4 regions of the Streptomyces sp. NPDC001868 genome follow, and region 2 is predicted to be linked to each of the others. Evidence: riboswitches for the same ligand, from Rfam matches in the RefSeq annotation. Region 2 holds a riboswitch; each other region holds the start of a gene.

Region 1 (4,869 bases), on a different contig from region 2:
GACAGCCCGAGGTTCAGCGGCCCGAACGACACGTCCTGCGCGACCGACGCCGCGAACAGCTGGTCGTCCGGGTCCTGCACGACCAGTTGAACGGTCGTCCGCAGCCGGGTCAGCCCCTTGCGGTCGTACGTCACCGCCCGCCCCTCGACCGCCAACCCGCCCGTACGGGGCCGCAGTCCACCGCTGAGCAGCCGCATCAGCGTGGTCTTGCCACTGCCGTTGCGGCCCAGCAGGGCGAGCGCGCGCCCCTCACGCACCTCGAAGTCGAGATCGCTGAGCACGGCGGGACCGTCCTCGTACGCGAAGGACGCGCCCCGCAGGGCGACCAGCACGGGCTCGCTCATGTCAGCGGCCTTTCCAGGACGAATCCAGTACGAGGGTGAGGGCGGCCACCGCCGCGAGCAGGGCGACACTGGCCACGGTGAACCGGGCCGAGACCCGGGCCTCGGGCACCAGGACGCGCAGGGTGCCGTCGTAACCGCGTCCGGCGAGCCCGGTCTGCAGCCGGGCCGCCCGGTCGAAGGCCCGGACGAACGCGGTGGCGCCGAGGCCGGCGAGCGAACGCCAGGTGGCGGCCCGTGTGGTGTGCCCCAGCCGGGCCGCCTGCGCCTCCCGGATCCGGCGCACGGAGTCCAGGAGCAGGAAGCTCATGCGGTACGTGACCAGCGCGACGTCCACGACGGGCGCGGGCACCCCGGCCTTCACCAGGCGCGGCAGCAGGTCCGACATGGGTGTGGTGAAGGCGAACAGGAGGACGCCCAGGGAGGCCGCCGAGGTGCGCAGCAGCAACTCCCCGGCGCGGACCGGGCCGCCGTCGGCCAGGGTCACGAACCCGTCGGGCCCGCCGACCTGGACGAGCAGCGGCAGCGCGCCGGTCACACAGAAGCCCAACGGCACCCGGTAGGCACGCCACAGCCGACGGCCGGGCACGCCCGCCGGGCCGAGGAGCACGACGAGCGCGGTCAGCAGGACCAGGGCCGCGCCGGGCCAGGGCGGCAGCGAGATCGCGAGCAGGGTGAGGCCGAGCCCGAGCACGGCCTTGTCCACGGGGTGGCGGCGGCGCCAGCGACTGCTGTGCGCCGCCGCGTCGATCGGCAGCACGGGAGGTCAGGCCCGCCCGGCCGGGGGCTCCCCGGTGCCACCGGCCGGGCCTTCGTCGCCGGTGGCGGCCTTCGAGGCCGGTGCGACCGTCGCGCCCACCGGAGTCACCGGAGTCGCCGGGGTCGTCGGGGTCGCCGCAGCCGCCGGGGTCGTCGGAGCCGTTCCGGGGTCGTCGGCCCCGCCGCCCAGTCGCGCCAAGGCCTGTGCCTCGCCCTGGCGTCGGCCCCGGTGGACACCGAAGTAGTAGGCGAGGACGCCCGCGCCGAGCGCCGCCTGAAGGGCGAAGAGCGCCGACTCGATCTCGCCGGACGGCGGCTCGTACAGCGGGGAGAACCAGGGCTCGTAGTCCGGCTTGATCTCGGTGATCGCCGTCTCCGCCTCCGCGTCGGCGCCCGTGAAGGGTTCCTCCTTGTGGTCGCCGAGGCCGAGGGCCAGCGGCAGGACGGCGAGCGCGGCCACGACGAGCAGCAGCAGGGCGTTGATCTTCGTGTTCTTGTTCATGGTGTTCCTGCTCATCGGGCCACCGCCTCGGTCTCGGTCGCGGTGCGGTCGCGCCTGCCGGTGAGGAGCACGCCGAGCCGGGTCAGTTCGCCCTTGCTCGACTGCACCAGCAGACGCATCACGAGCACGGTGAGCAGGCCCTCGCTGACGGCGAGGGGGATCTGCGTGACGGCGAAGATGGAGCCGAACTTGCCGAGCGCGCCCAGGAAGCCGCTGCTCGGGTCGGGGAACGCGAGCGCCAGCTGCACGCTGGTGACGCAGTAGGTGACCAGGTCGGCGACGAACGCGCCGAAGAACACCGTGACCATCAGCGGCACATCGAACCGCCGCAGCAGCCGGTAGACGGCGTAGCCCGCCCAGGGGCCGACGATCGCCATCGAGAAGACGTTCGCGCCGAGCGTGGTCAGGCCGCCGTGGGCGAGCAGCAGTGCCTGGAAGAGCAGGGTGATGGTGCCCAGCACGGCCATGATCGGCGGCCGGAACAGGATGGCGCCCAGGCCGGTGCCGGTGGGGTGGGAGCAACTCCCCGTGACGGACGGAAGCTTCAGCGCGGACAGGACGAAGGTGAAGGCTCCCGAGGCACCGAGCAGCAGCGTGCTCTCGGGGTGCTCCTTGACCTCACGGGTGAGTGCCCGTACTCCGTGGACGACAAATGGCGCGGACGCGACGCCCCAGGCGATCGCGTGCGCCGGAGGAAGGAAACCCTCGGCTATGTGCATGGCTCAGCAGACCCTCTCCAGCACCTCGTGGATGGTTGACGCGCCTTGGCCGGTCTCCTGGCTTACGGGTACCACCGCCCGTGCTCCGCCTTCCCGGGTCACAAGGACCCAGTGGCTGTCCGTGAGGACTGGAGCCGGACTTCCCGATCACAGTGGCGAGGGCCGCACCGGCATGACACCGGATTTCCCGTTCACCAAGGCGTGGTGACAGTAGTGCCCATATAAGGGCGCTGACAAGCGGAGACGAGGGGCGCGCGGGCGCCGTGGAACAGCTCACACCACGGCGCACGCCCCACCACCCCCACGCCGCACACGAGCGCCCCCACGATGCCGACGGATGGCCGGAACCGCTCGCACACCTGGTCGCCCTTGGCCACAGGTCACGCCCTGCGCTTGAATTCACCCTTCACGCCGTCGGCACAGGGAGTCCGCAGTGCACCGCCCGACCTTGGTACGCAGTTCACGCCGTCTCGGCGTTCTCACCGCAGCCGCGTTCGCGGTCGCCGTCGCCACCGCGGGGCCGGCCGCGGCCCACGCGGAGGTCGAGGCGGAGGGCGCCCGCGCCCTCGACCAGAACGTCGAACTGACCTTCTCCGCGGAGTCGGAGTCCGCCTCGGCCGGCATCACCAAGCTGGAGGTGATCCTCCCCGAGGGCCTGGTCCCCGCCGACATCACCTACAAGGAGGGGCCGGACGGCTGGAAGTTCGCCCCCACCGACCGGGGCTTCACCGTCTCGGGCGCGAAGCTCGCGGTGGGGGAGGACGTCGAGTACGCCGTCACCGTACGGCAGTTGCCCGACGCCAAGTCGCTGGTCTTCAAGACCCTCCAGTCGTACAGCGACGGCAAGGTGGACCGCTGGATCGAACTGGAGGAGGAGTCCGGAGGGGACGGCCACGGCCACGGTCACCCGGCACCCCGTCTGGACCTGAAGGCCGCCGCGCCCGGCGCCGAAGTGGTGAGCCCCACCCCCTCGGAAGAGCCCACGACCGCCTCGCCCACGCCGGAGCCGAGCGCCGAGTCGTCGGCACCGTCGGCGGAGGCCGCCGCGGACAGCACCGACGACGACGGTGGCTCCCTCGCCGTACCCCTCGGTATCGGCGCGGTCGTCCTTCTCGTGCTCGGCGGCGGTGCCTGGTGGCTCCAGTCCCGCCGCGGAGGAACCGCCTGACGGACCCCAGGCCGCACGTCCGAACCCAAACCCGCAGGTCACATCGCTGGACGATACGAGGTGCCGCCGTCGCGGCGGCGGTGGCCCTCGGGGTCACCGCCTGACCGCGCGGTCCACTGGGAGAGCCTGGCTCCGGCCTCGGCCTGACCGAAACGTGGCACGAGCTTTACTGCGACCCAGTTGCAGCTACGACCACACCGCACAAAGCTGAAGGGGCTCGACACCACGCACGCGGCACGACAGGTAAGGCACCCGCCCCATGGCCACCGTTCCCGACACCGCCCGCTCGGCCCCCACAGATCAGGCAGATCGGTCAGATCAGGCAGATCAGGGCGGTTTCTCATGGCGTCGGATCCGTGCCTCGATGACCCGCGAGGAGTGGGCGAGTCTCGGCGGCATGGCCGGGTTCATCCTGGCGCTGCATGTCATCGGCTGGTTCACGCTGGTGGTGATCGTCGCCCCCGAGCACTACGGCGTCGGCGGCAAGACCTTCGGCATCGGCATGGGCGTCACCGCCTACACCCTGGGCATGCGGCACGCGTTCGACGCCGACCACATCGCCGCCATCGACAACACCACCCGCAAACTGATGGGCGAGGGGCAGCGCCCGTTGTCGGTCGGCTTCTGGTTCTCCCTCGGCCACTCGTCGATCGTCTTCGCCCTCACCTTCCTGCTCACCCTCGGCGTCAAGGCGCTCGCCGACCCGGTGCACGACGACGGCTCCGCACTGCACGACATCACCGGCTGGGTCGGCACCACCGTCTCCGGGACCTTCCTGTACATCATCGCGATCATCAACCTGGTGATCATGGTGGGCATCTGGAAGGTGTTCCGGGGGATGCGCTCGGGCGCCTTCGACGAGGCCACGCTGGAACGGCACCTCGACAGCCGGGGCTTCATGAACCGGCTCCTGGGACGGCTGATGAAGTCGATCACCAGGCCGTGGCAGATGTTCCCGCTGGGCCTGCTCTTCGGCCTCGGCTTCGACACGGCGACCGAGGTCGCGCTCCTGGTCCTGGCCGGTTCGGGAGCCGCCTCCGGGCTGCCCTGGTACGCGATCCTGTGCCTGCCGATCCTGTTCGCGGCCGGTATGTCGCTCCTGGACACGATCGACGGCTCGTTCATGAACTTCGCCTACGGCTGGGCGTTCGCCAACCCGGTCCGTAAGGTCTACTACAACCTCACCATCACCGGCCTCTCGGTGGCCGTCGCCCTCATCATCGGCACGGTCGAACTGCTCGGCCTCGTGGCCGAGAAGGCGCATCTGCACGGCACGTTCTGGGACCGGGTCTCCGGCCTCGACCTCAACACCGTCGGCTATGTCGTCGTCGGCCTGTTCTTCGTCACCTGGGCGGTCGCCCTGCTGGTCTGGCGGTTCGG
Region 2 (4,869 bases):
ATGCCGACGGCCTTGGCGACGGACTCGGCGACGAGTTGGTTGTCGCCGGTCAGCAGGACGGGCGTCAGGCCCAGACAGCGCAGCTCGGCCACTGCCTCGGCGCTGGTGTCCTTGATCGCGTCGGCGACGGTGAGGACGCCGCGTGCCTTGCCGTCCCAGGCTACGGCGATCGCCGTACGTCCTTCTGCCTCTGCGGCGGCCTTGGCCTCGGCAAGCTCCTGGGGCAGCTCGATGACCCTCCCCCACTCTCGGCTTCGCTCGAGTGGGGGGACCCCCATCTTGAGCAGCTTCTCGCGGCCGACGAGCACCGCGTGTCCGTCGACGACGCCCTGCACGCCGAGGCCGGCGACGTTCTCGAAGTTCTCCGGGACCGGCAGACTTCCGGCTCGCTCGGCCGCCCCGGCTGCGATGGCCTGGGCGATCGGGTGCTCGGAAGCGTGCTCCAACGCGCCTGCCAGCCGCAGCAGTTCGCCCTCGTCCACGCCCGGTGCGGTGAACACGTCCTGGAGGGTCATCCGGCCGGTGGTGACCGTGCCCGTCTTGTCCAGGACGACCGTGTCGACGCGGCGGGTGGACTCCAGGACCTCGGGGCCCTTGATGAGGATGCCGAGCTGGGCGCCGCGCCCGGTGCCGACCATCAGGGCGGTCGGCGTGGCCAGGCCCAGGGCGCAGGGGCAGGCGATGATCAGGACGGCGATGGCGGCGGTGAAGGCGGACACGGTGTCGCCGGTGGCTCCGAGCCAGACTCCGAACGTGGCGACCGCGATGAAGATGACGACCGGTACGAAGATCCCGGAGATCCGGTCGGCGAGCCGCTGCACCTCGGCCTTGCCGTTCTGCGCGTCCTCGACGAGCTTCGCCATCCGTGCGAGCTGGGTGTGCGTGCCGATGCGGGTCGCCTCGACGACGAGCCGGCCTCCGGCGTTGACGGTGGCGCCGGTGACGGCGTCCCCTACGGTCACGTCCACCGGCACCGACTCGCCGGTCAGCATGGAGGCGTCCACTGCGGAAGCGCCCTCGACGACGGTGCCGTCGGTGGCGATCTTCTCTCCGGGCCGTACGACGAAGCGGTCACCGACAGCCAACTGGCCAACGGGGATGCGTACTTCCTGGCCCCCGCGCAGCACCGCGACGTCCTTGGCGCCCAGCTCCATGAGCGCCCGCAGCGCCGCACCCGACTTCCTCTTGGCGCGAGCCTCCAGATACCGCCCGGCGAGGATGAACGTGGTCACTCCGGCCGCGGCCTCCAGGTAGATGGAGGAGGAGCCGTCCCCGCGGGAGATGGTGAACTCGAAGCCGTGGCGCATGCCCGGCATCCCGGCGTGTCCCCAGAACAGCGCCCACACCGACCAGCCGAGCGCGGCGAGTGTGCCGATCGACACCAGCGTGTCCATGGTGGCGGCGCCGTGCCGGGCGTTCGTCCAGGCGGCCCGGTGGAAGGGGAAGGCGCCCCAGACGACGACGGGAGCCGCCAGGGTCAGAGACAGCCACTGCCAGTTGTCGAACTGCAGAGCCGGAACCATCGCCATCAGAACGACAGGCACGGTGAGCACCAGCGAGATGTACAGGCGCTGCCGCAGGGTCAGCAGTTCACCGTCCGCCGCCGGAGCGGTCTCTCCCTCGCGCTCTTCGGTGATGGCGGAAGCGGGCGGGGGTGGCTCCTCGGCGGTGTAGCCGGTCTTCTCGACGGTGGCGATCAGGTCGGCGACCTCGACGCCCGCCGGGAACGAGACCTTCGCCTTCTCGGTGGCGTAGTTGACGGTAGCGGTGACGCCGTCCATACGGTTGAGCTTCTTCTCGATGCGGGCGGCGCACGAGGCACAGGTCATGCCGCCGATGGAGAGCTCGACCTCGGCGGCGGGCGCGGGCGCCGTGCCGGTGAGTGTCTTCTCGGGAGCCGTGCTGGTCATGGGCTTATCTCCAGGGGGAGGCCGGGACGTACGGCGTCCGTATCAGCGGAGCGGTACGTCCCGGCGCGGGAGGAATTCGCTGTCCGGGGCCTTGGGCGGCCTCGAAGGGAGCGTCAGGCGCGGCCGACGAGCTCGTACCCGGCCTCGTCGACGGCGGCGCGGACGGCCTCCTCGTCGAGTGGGGCGGCGGAAGTGACGGTCACCTCGCCGGTGTCGGCGACAGCGTTGACCGCGGTGACGCCGGCGAGCGCGGAGATCTCCTGGGAGACCGCGCCCTCGCAGTGGCCGCAGGTCATGCCGGTCACCTTGTAGCTGGTGGTGACGCCGACGCCCTGGACATCGACCGTGTCACCGGAGCCGCAGGATCCGCAGCAAGAGCCGGAGCTGGAGTTCGTCTCAGTGGTCATGGCTACTTCCTCAGGGTGTGGATGCGTGAGTCGTCCTGCGCGGGAGAGGCGTTGTTCCCCGTCCTCTCCCACGGACGCCAACACTATACCCCCTAGGGGTATTCTCCCCAGTGTGGCGCTGCCCGCTCGGTCTGGTCGGTGCGATCCGTCTACCGCTAATGTGCTTAGTAGGTGTCGCGACGTGCGGCGAACAACTTCACATCGAAGCGACGGTGAGCAGGAACCCGGTGAGAATTCGGGGCGGTCCCGCCACTGTGACCGGGGGTGCCCCGGGAGTCGGACGCTGACCCGTCGTCCTCCTGAACTGGTCGTCCACCCGCTGCGAGACGGCCTGATCGCCGCCGCGGCCGTGAGCCTGGCACTGGTCGCGTTGGACGCGGTGTTCTTGGACCAGGGCGCGCTGCTGTCACCGATGCTGGGCAAGATCGCGACATCGGCCAACTACATTCACGAGTTCGCCCATGACGGCCGGCACCTACTCGTCCGCTATCCGGCCAACCCGCCGGGGGCGGGCGATCCGGGGACGCTCGACACCCGGGTGAACGCGTGGCTCGCCGCCATGGCGATCGGAGTGATCGCCGTCGCCCTGGCCTGGCGCGTCCATCGGTGGCTGGAGTAGCACGGTCGTCCCGCGCCGCTGTGCCAGCTGGCTGTGACGGCCATCGTGCTGGCCGCGCTGGCGTCGCTGTTCGCCCTGCCGGACAGCCCTGACGCGGTGACCGCCCCAGCCGCGCTCGTGTGGGACTTCAGGGTGCTCTCGGCCGCCTCCATGGGTCTGCTCTGGGGCGGGCCGGCCGTGGCTTCGGGTTGCTCGGGGTGGGGGCGGCCCATGCCCGGACGACGGCGAGCGTGCGTACGGCGGCCGCGCCTGTCGCCTGACGCCCAGGTGGGATGACCTCGGTCGTCGCACCCGCGAGATGTCCGCGTCGACCGAGTCCTTGATGGCTCAACGGACGATCAGGGTGCCTTTCATCTCCGGATGGAGGGTGCAGACGAAGCCGTACTCGCCGGCCTCGGAGGGGGCGGTGAAGGTCCCGGATTCCCCACCGGCGATGTTCCCGGTGTCGAAGGCATCGCCGTCCGTGGCTGTGAGGAGTGCACGGCGGAGTCCTTGTTCACCACGGCGACGTTCTCGCCCGGCCGCACTTCCGGACCAGCCGGGCTGAACGCGAAGTCCTCCATCGTGATGCGGAGCGCGCCTGCGGACTTGATGAAGGAGGCGCTGACGAGATGGCGGGGCTGGGCGAGGTCGGAGAGGAGTCGTCGTCCCCGTTGGCGCAGGCGGTCGCGAACAGCAGGGCGGCGATTGCCCCAAGAGCCAGTGGGGCGGCACGGCGGCGGCGATGCAGTGGCCAGGAGGCCTCACACGGCCATCATCAGCAACATCGCGGACATGGTCCCGCCCATGCCGATGTGGGCCGCCAGCGCAGCGTCGGGCGCGGCCCCGAGTTTGCGGCGCCGCCCGTGGCCCGTTCGCTGTGCTGTCCGTGCCCTCTCCCACGCCGAGATCGTCAGCGAGGCCAGGAAGACCAACACCGTGTCCGGCATGGCCAGCAGCCAGCGGCCCAAACTGCGTGAGCTCGAACCCCGGCTGCCCCGGCCGGTGCCCCGGACCTTGGCCCACACGGACGCGCCGACCGACAGCAGGAAGTACACGGCGAGGGCCACGACCAGGAACCGCCACACCGAAGTGGACCCGGCGGAGGCGGTGGCATCGGCTGCGGTGTGCGTCATGCCGTGCGTGTCCGCCCCATGCGTGGACCCCATACCCTCCATGGACTCCATGCCGGCCATCTCATGCGTGTGCGTCGCGTTCGCCGTGTTCTCCATGCCCGGCATGTGCGCCATCGAGTGCCCGCCGCCCAGGGCGAGCACCGGTCCGGACGAGGTGCTTGTCATTGCGAGCGTCATGATCACCATGCCGGCACTACCGACGATGAGGTGGACCCAGTGCCGACCGTGCTTCCATCCGCCTTCGCGCGCGTGCCTGGCCGCCATCGCGACGCCTCCGAGCCCGAGGAGGGCGAATGCCCCTGACCACCACATGCCGTAGTCCGCATACCAGGCGACGGTCGCGGGCAAGGCCATCGCGGCCATGCACAGCCCCATCAACAGGTCGCCTCCGGCCGCGAGCCGGGTCACGCCGCTGGTGGTCACCAGGCGGACCGCGCTGACGGCGGCCACCAGGGCGGAGACCAGCGCGATGGCCCAACTGAGAGCCATGGTTCCCATCTTCACCTTCCCGATCGTCCGAACACGGCCGGACTGCGCTGCCGACGCAGCCTCGCCGCACAGAGCACTCGTGGGCGTCTCTTGGGCTGCCAACTGCTAGTGCCCTTAGTACGTCCCGGGGTTGGAGAGCGTTCAGGGTGCCAGTGGGATTTCGCGGCGCGGCGACGCGGAACTGCGACTTCAGCATTGCTAAGTGATGTCGGTCACGCTATGAGTGCGAGTGGGACACCATGCTGGGACGCCATGCGCGACGTCCGTCGTTCGTCAGACCGCTGGAAGCCGTGGAGACGACCTGCGGCGGAGAAACGCAAGCCGCGCCG
Region 3 (4,869 bases), on a different contig from region 2:
GGACTGGTTCGCGGGCGTCGCCTTCGCGGCCATCGGTATCGGTGCGCTGGTCCCCGCGGCGATCATGTCCATCGCGGCGGCGAACCTCTTCACCCGCAACATCTACAAGGACTTCATCAAGCCGGACGCCACGCCCGCACAGGAGACCAAGGTCTCCAAGCTGGTGTCCCTGCTGGTGAAGGTCGGCGCCCTCGCCTTCGTCCTCACCATGGACAAGACGGTCGCCATCAACTTCCAACTGCTGGGCGGCATCTGGATCCTCCAGACCTTCCCGGCCCTGGTCGGCGGCCTCTTCACCCGCTGGTGCCACCGCTGGGCACTCCTCGCGGGCTGGGCGGTCGGCATGCTGTACGGGACGATCGCCGCGTACGGGGTGGCCTCGCCCACGCAGAAGCACTTCGGGGGCTCCTCGGCGGAGATTCCCGGGATCGGTGAGATCGGGTACATCGGTCTGACGGCGTTCGTGCTGAACGTGGTCGTCACGGTCGTGCTGACGTTCGTCCTGCGGGCCGCCAACGCCCCCGACGGCATCGACGAGACCCGGCCGGAGGACTACACGGCGGACGCGGGCGACGCGGGCGTCCAGGTGGAACTGCCGCCGGCGACGGCGGGGTCGAGCCACTAGGTTCGCGTACCGGATTCCGGGGCGGCGCGGGGTGTCTTTCGCCCCCGCCGCCCCTACCCGTCCCATCCCCCAGGGGCGGTGCCCCTTCGACCCCCTTCGCGCTCCGCGCGGGATGGGTGGGTGAGTGAGTGCGGGTCCGGTGGGGGCTGGTCGCGCAGTTCCCCGCGCCCCTGAAAAAGCAGGGGCTGCGCCCCTCGCTTTTCGCCCCGAAAGGGCCGGAGGCCCTTAAGGGGCGCGGGGAACTGCGCGAGAAGCCCCACGCACCGGCACCTTGGGGGTCGAAGGGGCGCAGCCCCTGTTGGATGGGACGGGTAGGGGCGGCGGGGGCGAAACCCATCCGGCTACGCTGGCCGCGTGACCGCTCGCACCCCGATCGTCCTGGACAGCGACCCCGGCATAGACGACGCCGTAGCCCTGCAGTACCTGCTCGGCACGGACCTGTGGGACCTCAAGGCCTACACATCGGTCGGCGGCAACCTCCCGGCAGCGGCCACATACGCCAACGCCCGCGCCCTGACCCGAGCCCTCCGCATCGACGCCGACGTCCCCGTACACAGAGGCACGGGCCGCCCCCTCTCCCGCCTCCCCTACCGAGAGGCCTCCGCCTTCCACGGCCCGGCGGGCCTCGGCGACGAAACCCTCCCCGACTCGACGGCCCCGCACCCCACGGAGTCGTCCGCACAGGCCCTCCTGCGGCTCTCCCGGGAGTACGAGGGCGAGCTGACCCTCTGCGCGACCGGCCCGCTCACGAACGTGGCCGTCGCCCTGCTGGAGGACCCGGACTTCGCCCGCCGCATCGGCAGGTTCGTGTTCATGGGCGGCGCCGCCCACGTCCCGGGGAACATCACCCCGGTCGCCGAGTTCAACATCTGGGCCGACCCGGACGCCGCCGAGATCGTGCTCTCCTCCGGCATCCCGTTCACCATGGTCGACCTGGACGCCTCGCACCGCTGGCTGTTCCGTCCCGCCGACCTCGCCGCGCTGGAGGCCGCGGGCCCGGGCGCGGCCCTCGCCGCCCGGCTGATGCGTACCTACATGGACGCCTACACCCGCCACGGCGGCGACGGCACCTGCCCGCTGCACGATCCGCTGGCCGTCGGGGTCTGCGGGGACGAGGCGTTCATCGAGGCGGCCGAGGGGGCGGTCGTCGTGGAGTGCGCGAGCGAACTCACGCGCGGCCAGACCGTGTTCGTGCCGGCCGCCGCCCACCGCGTCCACTACTCCGAGTCCCCCGCCCTGACCGCCCGTCTCGGCGCCACGGGCCGCGTCGCCCTGGGGCCGGGCACACGCGACTTCAGCAGGGACTTCGTGGCGACGCTGCCGCGGTGGCCTGCGGTGGGCTGAGCGGAACACACCCGTCCGGGTCGGATCATCGGACAAGTCTTCGCCCCTGTGGACAACTGCGGGCCCCGCTCCCGCCCGCTGATGCACACTGCGACGCATGGACATCACGATCAGGCCCGTGGCCCCGGACGAGTACACCACCCTCGGCGAGACCACCGCGCAGGCTTACCTCGGCGACGGACTCCTGGACTTCGGGGAGAGCGATGCGTACCTCGTCGAGCTGCGCGACGTGGCGAAGCGGGCCGCAGCGGCCGAGGTGCTCGTCGCCGTGGCGGACGGCCGGGTGCTCGGCGGTGTGACCTTCGTCCCGGCGGGCGGCCCCATGGCCGACATCGCCCGTGCGGGAGAGGCCGAGATACGGATGCTCGCGGTCGATCCGGAAGCGCGTGGGCGGGGTGTCGGCGAGGCCCTCGTGCGGGCCTGCGTGGAGCGCGCCCGGGCCGTGGAGGGCTGCGTCCGCGTGGTGCTGTCGACCCAGCGGAGTATGCACGCCGCCCATCGCGTCTACGAACGCCTGGGCTTCACCCGCACACCGGAGCGCGACTGGAGACCTCTCCCCGACCTCTACGACCTCACGCTGATCACCTATGAGTTGACGCTCTGACACCCTGCGAAGTCGATGGCGACACAACATGTGGGGGTGCCACCGCGCCCCGGCACTAGATGTATGCTCATGCTCGCTGTCGCCGCAGGGGAATCCGGTGCGAATCCGGAACTGTCCCGCAACGGTGTACTCGCGTGCGTACATCTCCATTTGCGCACGCCTGTTCAGTCCGAACACCTGCCGACAGCGCACCCGGCCGTCCGGTCCGGGTGCCTGACGTCCGGGCCTCGTGGAATGGGCCGGTGGACGCGACGCCGCGTGCGCTCGTGTGCTGCCGCCTGCCCTCCGCAAGGCCCCTTGCCGAGCGAGGGAGAGCCCCACGTGACCATCGCGCCAGCCGACCCGGTTTCAGCCGATTCGGTTTCAGCCGACCTGGCTTCAGCCGAACCGGCGACGGAGACCGACGGTCCCGGGACCGCGTTGCTGCGGACCCTGACCGAGCTGACCGTCGACCTCCCCGACGCCGATCCCGGCCGGGTCGCCGCCGCCGCGTTGCGAGGCCGGTCCTCGCGTGCGGCCTCCGCCGAGATGATCGTGGAACTGCGAGAGCTGGCCACGGAAGCGGCCGCGGGACTCATCTCCGAGGACCCCGCCTACTCGAAGCTGGCGGCCCGGCTGCTGGCCATCGGCATCCGCGCCGAGGCCGCCTCGCAGGGGGTCACGACGTTCACCGAGTCCATCGCCGTCGGCCACCGGGAAGGTCTCGTCGCCGACCGCACGGCGGAGTTCGCCCGTGTGCACGCCGGGCGTCTCGACGCCCTGATCGACCCGGCCGGCGACGACCGCTTCGGCTACTTCGGCCTGCGCACCCTCCACAGCCGCTATCTGCTCCGGCACCCGATCACCCGCAAGGTCATCGAGACGCCCCAGCACTTCATGCTGCGGGTGGCGAGCGGCCTCGCCGAGGACGACACCTCCCGTGCCGTCGACGAAGTCGCCGCGCTCTACCGGCTGATGAGCCGCCTCGACTACCTCCCCTCCTCCCCCACGCTCTTCAACTCCGGTACGCGCCACCCCCAGATGTCGTCCTGCTACCTCCTGGACTCCCCGCTGGACGAGCTGGACTCCATCTACGACCGCTACCACCAGGTGGCCCGCCTCTCGAAGCACGCCGGCGGCATCGGCCTGTCGTACTCCCGCATCCGCTCGCGCGGTTCGCTGATCCGGGGCACCAACGGGCACTCCAACGGCATCGTGCCGTTCCTGAAGACCCTGGACGCCTCGGTGGCGGCCGTGAACCAGGGCGGCCGGCGCAAGGGCGCCGCGGCGGTCTACCTGGAGACCTGGCACTCCGACATCGAGGAGTTCCTTGAGCTGCGCGACAACACCGGTGAGGACGCCCGGCGTACGCACAACCTGAACCTGGCGCACTGGATCCCGGACGAGTTCATGCGCCGGGTCAACGCCGATGAGCAGTGGTCGCTGTTCTCGCCGTCCGACGTGCCCGAGCTGGTCGACCTGTGGGGCGAGGAGTTCGAGGCCGCGTACCGCGCGGCGGAGGCGAACGGCCTGGCGAAGAAGACCATCCCCGCCCGTGATCTGTACGGCCGCATGATGCGCACCCTCGCGCAGACCGGCAACGGCTGGATGACCTTCAAGGACGCGGCCAACCGCACGGCCAACCAGACGGCCGAGCCGGGCCATGTCGTCCACTCCTCCAACCTCTGCACGGAGATCCTGGAGGTCACGGACGACGGCGAGACGGCGGTCTGCAATCTGGGCTCGGTGAACCTGGGCGCCTTCGTGGACCGGGCGACGGGCGACATGGACTGGGAGCGGCTGGACGAGACCGTCCGCACGGCCGTCACCTTCCTCGACCGCGTCGTCGACATCAACTTCTATCCGACCGAGCAGGCGGGCCGCTCCAACGCCAGGTGGCGCCCGGTCGGCCTCGGCGCGATGGGTCTCCAGGACGTCTTCTTCCAGCTGCGCCTGCCCTTCGACTCCCCGGAGGCGAAGGCGCTGTCCACCCGGATCGCCGAGCGCATCATGCTCGCCGCGTACGAGGCCTCCGCCGACCTCGCCGAGCGCGGCGGCCCGCTGCCGGCCTGGGAGAAGACCCGTACGGCCCGTGGTGTGCTGCACCCCGACCACTACGGCGTCGAGTTCACCTGGCCGGAGCGCTGGGCGGCCCTGCGCGAGCGCGTCGCGACGACGGGCATGCGCAACTCCCTGCTTCTCGCGATCGCGCCGACGGCCACCATCGCGTCCATCGCGGGTGTGTACGAGTGCATCGAGCCGCAGGTGTCCAACCTGTTCAAGCGCGAGACGCTGTCGGGCGAGTTCCTCCAGGTCA
Region 4 (4,869 bases), on a different contig from region 2:
CGAGGAACCCGGCGACGAGCGCCTGGTCCTCGGGCGAGAGCAGCGCGACGGTCCCGAAGAAGGACGCGAACACGCCCCCACGGTCGATGTCGCCGACGACGAGCACGGGAAGCCCGGCGTTCCGGGCGATCCCCATGTTGACGATGTCGGTGCGCCGGAGATTGATCTCGGCGGGGCTGCCGGCCCCCTCACAGATCACCGCGTCGTACGTGCTCCGCAACTCGGCGAGACACTCCAGCACGGTCCCGAGCAGCCGCTGTTGCCGTCCGCCGTGGTACCCGCGCGCACTCATCTCCCCGACGGGCTTGCCCAGCAGCACCACCTGACTGCTGCGCTCACCCCCGGGCTTCAGCAGCACGGGGTTCATGAGCGCGGTGGGCTCCACCCGGCAGGCCTGCGCCTGCATGGCCTGGGCCCGCCCGATCTCCGCGCCCTCCTTCGTCACGAAGGAGTTGAGCGACATGTTCTGCGCCTTGAACGGCGCGACCTTGACGCCCTGCCGCACCAGCCACCGACAGATCCCGGCGGTGACGACACTCTTCCCGGCATCGGAGGTCGTCCCGGCGACCAACAGCCCGCCACTCATCCCTGACTCCTCGACCGCCGCGCCGAGCGCCCCGCGACGCGCCCCCGCAGCACCGCCGCACCCGCACCGACCCCCAACGCGAGCCAACTCACCCGCCGGGACAGCCGCACAGCCCGCTCGATGTCCCCCACGACGACGGCCCGCCCCTCCCCATTCAGCACCGGCCGATGCTCGACCCGCCCCCCGTACGACAACGTGCCCCCCAATCGCACTCCGAGCGCCCCCGCGAACGACGCCTCCACCGGCCCCGCGTTGGGACTCGGATGTTTCCCCGCGTCCGCCCGCCAGGCCCGTACGGCACCCCGGGCGTCCCCGCCGACGGCGGCGGCCAGCATCGCGGTCAGCCGGGCACCCGGCCAGCCCACGACATCGTCGAGCCGCGCGGAGGCCCAGCCGTACCGCCGATACCGCTCCGACCGGTGCCCGACCATGGCGTCCAGCGTGTTGACGGCCCGGAACCCCACAAGCCCGGGCACACCCGCGACGGCCCCCCACACGAGCGCCCCCACCACCGCGTCGGAGGTGTTCTCGGCGACGGACTCCACGACGGCCCGCGCGATCCCGTCCGCGTCGAGCGCCTGCGGATCCCGCCCGCACAGATGAGGCAACCGGGCACGAGCGCCCTCAAGATCCCCGGACTCCAAGTACCGCCCGACGGCCCGAGCCTCGCGCCCGAGCGAGGTCCCCCCGACAACGGCCCAGGTGGCGGCGGCGGTCAGGGCGACGGAGGCCGTACGCGACGGCCGTACGGCGGACGCGGCGGCGGCTCCCAGCGCCACGGCGCCGCCCGCGCACACCGCGGTGTGCAGCGCGCCCCACCCCCGGTGGTCCCGCCACAGCACCCGCTCCACGGCACCGGCGGCCCGCCCGAACGCGGCGACCGGATGCCCCCGGCGCGGATCGCCCAGCAGCAGATCACCGAGAAGTCCGGCGGCGGCGCCGTACGCGAACACGCGATCGGCACGCATCGGTTCAGCCGTTCACGGGGTCGGGCAGGGACCGGGCGTCGAGCCCCGACGGGCAGCCGCGCATGGCGCACATGGCGATGTGTCCTCACTCAGGGTGTCCACGCCCTGGTTCGACGAGACCGACGGCGAGAGTTCCTGGCTCCCGGGAAGGGCTTCGAGAAGCTCCCCCGGTGACAGTGGCGGGACCGCGCCGGACTCGCACCGGCTTCCTCTCCTGCCGTCGTACATGGCCCCGGCAGTCCACCACGCCCCCGGAAGACCCGTCAACTTGCTGTTGACCTGCGGCGCAGCGGTGTGCTGAGGCCCACACCGCCGAAATCCCGTCAGACACCCGAATCGGCTCCTTCCGCGCTCTTCCCCGATGCCCGGGCCGGGAACACCTGAGGGAACGACAGGAAGTGGCCGCCGGGCCGAGCGCGTCATGGTTCGTGACGCGAACTCACACAGTGACGCGCTGCTCGTCTACCGCTACGCGCCGTGGTGTGGTTTTCTGGCGGGGCTTGTGGACCCGGGAGCGGGCGGATCGTGAAGTTCCGCCCGGGGGACGGGAGGTGCGCACATGGCAGACCGAGCGAGGGGAACCGCCTCGGCACGCACGGGGAAGTCGGACGCCTGGCGAGAACGGGTGACCGAGGCCGCCCCACTGGCTCTCTTCTGCTCCGTGATGGGCGTGCTGTCCGTCGGAGCGGGCGCCCTGGCCGGGCTTCTGGTGCCGGGCGGTGATGTGCGGGCCCTGGTCTGGCTGGTGGTGACCGTCCTCGGTGCCGCCGGGGCCGGCCTGTGGTGGGGACTGACCCCGGTCACGGAACGGCTCCGGGTCCTGAACCGGGCGCTGGGGGAGGCGCGGCCCCGAAGGCCGCACCACCGCTGACGAGGCCGCCCCACGGCCCCGAAGGGCCGTGGGACTTCCGGGCTCAGGTCATGATGAGCGAGATGCCGTACGCCACTGCCGCCGCGCACAGCGCGAAGCAGACGTACGCCCCGGTGGTCGCGAGCGCCACCGAGTCGCCCCGGGTCGACGCCTCCTCCCGCTTGGAGAGGCCGACGATGCCCAGGGTGAAGAGGCCGACGAGGGCCACGGTGACCACGAGGCTGACTCCGAAGACGGAGCCGAGGGCTGCCCAGTCGATGTGCATGGTGGTGATCTTCCTCAGGGGGTCGCGGGGCTCAGACGGCGGGCGTCGGCGTGGACGCGTTCGCGGAGGCCGTGGTCTCGGCGGCGGGGGCCGGGATGGTCGCCGTGAGGTCCTCGGTCACGGTGCCGGCCGGCGGCGGTGTCACGGCCGCCATCGCCGTGGTCACCACGCCCGGCGACTCCTCGGCGTCGTTCACGTTGGTGTGGTCGATGACCTCACGGCGTGAGACCACCCAGATCGCGGCGCTGGAGGCGACGAGGAAGACCGCGACGACGGCGGTGCCCCAGCTGCCGAAGGACGTCACCCACTCGGCGAGCGCGGCGACCAGCGCGGCGGCCGGCAGCGTCAGACCCCAGGCGACGAACATCCGGGTCGCGGTGGACCAGCGGACCACCCCGCCCTTGCGGCCGAGGCCCGCGCCCATCACGGCACCGGAGACCGAGTGCGTGGTGGAGAGCGAGAAACCGAGGTGCGAGGAGGCCAGGATGACCGTGGCCGCGCTGGTCTGGGCGGCGAAGCCCTGCTGCGGCTGGAGGTCGGTCAGGCCCTTGCCCATCGTGCGGATGATGCGCCAGCCGCCGAGGTAGGTGCCGAGGGCGATGGCCGCGCCGGCGGAGACGATGACCCACACCGGCGGGTCGGAGTCGGGCGCGAGGGCGCCGCCGGCCACCAGGGCGAGGGTGATGATGCCCATCGTCTTCTGGGCGTCGTTCGTGCCGTGGGCCAGCGAGACCAGACCGGCGGAGGCGATCTGTCCGGCGCGGTAGCCCTTGCCGGAGGCCTTCTCGCTGGTGTGCCGTCCGAGCCGGTACGTCAGCCGGGTGGCGAGCAGCGCCGCGACACCGGCGACCAGCGGGGCGGCGACGGCGGGGATCAGCACCTTGGTGACGAGCACGTCACCGTGGACCGAGCCGACGCCGACCGAGGCGATGGTGGCGCCGATGAGGCCACCCATCAGGGCGTGCGAGGAACTGGAGGGGAGCCCGACGAGCCAGGTCAGCAGGTTCCAGAGGATGGCGCCCACGAGCGCCGCGAATATGACCTCTGGCTGTATGCCGGACTCGTCGACGAGCCCCTTGGAGATGGTGTTGGCGACCTCTATCGAAAGGAACGCGCCGACAAGGTTGAGCACGGCGGACATGGCCACCGCGACCTTGGGCTTCATGGCGCCGGTCGAGATGGTGGTGGCCATCGCGTTGGCGGTGTCGTGGAAACCGTTCGTAAAATCGAACGCAAGCGCGGTGATGACCACGATCGCGAGGATCAGCGAGAAGTTTTCCATTTACCCGGTCTTCTTTTGGATGTCAGTGGCACGTGGACCGTAGGCAACCTGGGTGAACGGAAGATGAACTGGGACGGGCGCGGGGGTGTAGTGAATGCGGTGCCGCCGTTCCGCTTGTGTGTCGGCGGATGTGTCGAGCTCGACGGAGCGGCGGCCTGGCGTTCGAACTGAGGCGGAATGCCGAGGTCCGGTGGCTCTTCGCCCCTCGGCGGACACCCGCGCCCCTCGGTGCGTCACCCCTTGGCGAACTCCTTCAGCCGGCCCGTCGAGCCGTTGAAGAGATTCTGGTCACCCGGCAGGCTCCCGCTGCCGTTGTCGTACTGCCAGATCGTCCAGAACTTCCACCCCGCCGGGAGCTCCCCGGCCCCCGAGGAGTCGTACCGGGCCAGCCACAGCGCGTGGTTCCGGCCGAAGGCCGCGCTGTTGCCGGTGCAGGTCTTCCACCAGTGCGTGGTCGTGTAGATCACCGGACGGCGGCCCGTGAGGCGCTTGACCTCGTCGCTGAACGACGCGATCCAGCCGACCATCCGGCTGTCGCTCAGTCCGTAGCACTTCTTCTTCTTGTCGTACGGGTTGTACTCGATGTCGAGGGCCGGCGGCAGCGTCCGGCCGTCCGCGCGCCAGCCGCCGCCGTTGTCGACGAAGTAGCGGGCCTGGGCCTTGCCGGACGACCGGTTCGGCACCGCGAAGTGGTACGCGCCGCGGATCAGGCCCGCGCCGCGCGAGCCGTCGTACTGCTGGCCGAAGTACGGGTTGCGGTAGGTGGTGGACTCGGTCGCCTTGACGTAGACGAACTCGGCGCCCTTCGACCTCGCGCTCGACCAGTCGACCTTCTTCTGGTGCGAGGAGACGTCGTGCCCCTTGGGCTTGGCGGCGGCCGAGACGGGGATCTCGGCG

Evidence for each region. A riboswitch is a leader RNA that binds a small molecule or an ion and turns the genes downstream of it on or off. The one in region 2 is predicted to bind cobalamin.
Region 1: another riboswitch for cobalamin. It lies ahead of ABT147_RS35175 (energy-coupling factor ABC transporter permease); the one in region 2 lies ahead of ABT147_RS27735 (CbtA family protein).
Region 3: another riboswitch for cobalamin. It lies ahead of ABT147_RS10885 (ribonucleoside-diphosphate reductase subunit alpha); the one in region 2 lies ahead of ABT147_RS27735 (CbtA family protein).
Region 4: another riboswitch for cobalamin. It lies ahead of ABT147_RS21210 (cobalamin biosynthesis protein); the one in region 2 lies ahead of ABT147_RS27735 (CbtA family protein).

The regions. Positions count from the first base shown of each region.
Region 1 is NZ_JBEOYO010000043.1:71,444-76,312, forward strand. Features, by position in the region: gene ABT147_RS35160 (energy-coupling factor ABC transporter ATP-binding protein) at 1-344, opposite strand, end outside; gene cbiQ (cobalt ECF transporter T component CbiQ) at 346-1,101, opposite strand; gene ABT147_RS35170 (energy-coupling factor ABC transporter substrate-binding protein) at 1,108-1,602, opposite strand; gene ABT147_RS35175 (energy-coupling factor ABC transporter permease) at 1,614-2,321, opposite strand; cobalamin riboswitch at 2,352-2,535, opposite strand; gene ABT147_RS35180 (DUF1775 domain-containing protein) at 2,755-3,489, shown strand; gene nicT (Nickel transporter NicT) at 3,749-4,869, shown strand, end outside.
Region 2 is NZ_JBEOYO010000027.1:4,968-9,836, forward strand. Features, by position in the region: gene ABT147_RS27725 (heavy metal translocating P-type ATPase) at 1-1,910, opposite strand, end outside; gene ABT147_RS27730 (heavy-metal-associated domain-containing protein) at 2,024-2,317, opposite strand; cobalamin riboswitch at 2,470-2,623, shown strand; gene ABT147_RS27735 (CbtA family protein) at 2,667-2,936, shown strand; gene ABT147_RS27740 (DUF5134 domain-containing protein) at 3,680-4,540, opposite strand.
Region 3 is NZ_JBEOYO010000007.1:64,583-69,451, forward strand. Features, by position in the region: gene mctP (monocarboxylate uptake permease MctP) at 1-625, shown strand, start outside; gene ABT147_RS10875 (nucleoside hydrolase) at 980-1,969, shown strand; gene ABT147_RS10880 (GNAT family N-acetyltransferase) at 2,067-2,573, shown strand; cobalamin riboswitch at 2,637-2,772, shown strand; gene ABT147_RS10885 (ribonucleoside-diphosphate reductase subunit alpha) at 2,895-4,869, shown strand, end outside.
Region 4 is NZ_JBEOYO010000017.1:65,284-70,152, reverse strand. Features, by position in the region: gene ABT147_RS21215 (cobyric acid synthase) at 1-586, opposite strand, end outside; gene ABT147_RS21210 (cobalamin biosynthesis protein) at 583-1,554, opposite strand; cobalamin riboswitch at 1,662-1,791, opposite strand; gene ABT147_RS21205 (hypothetical protein) at 2,114-2,425, shown strand; gene ABT147_RS21200 (hypothetical protein) at 2,469-2,690, opposite strand; gene ABT147_RS21195 (inorganic phosphate transporter) at 2,722-3,972, opposite strand; gene ABT147_RS21190 (lysozyme) at 4,206-4,869, opposite strand, start outside.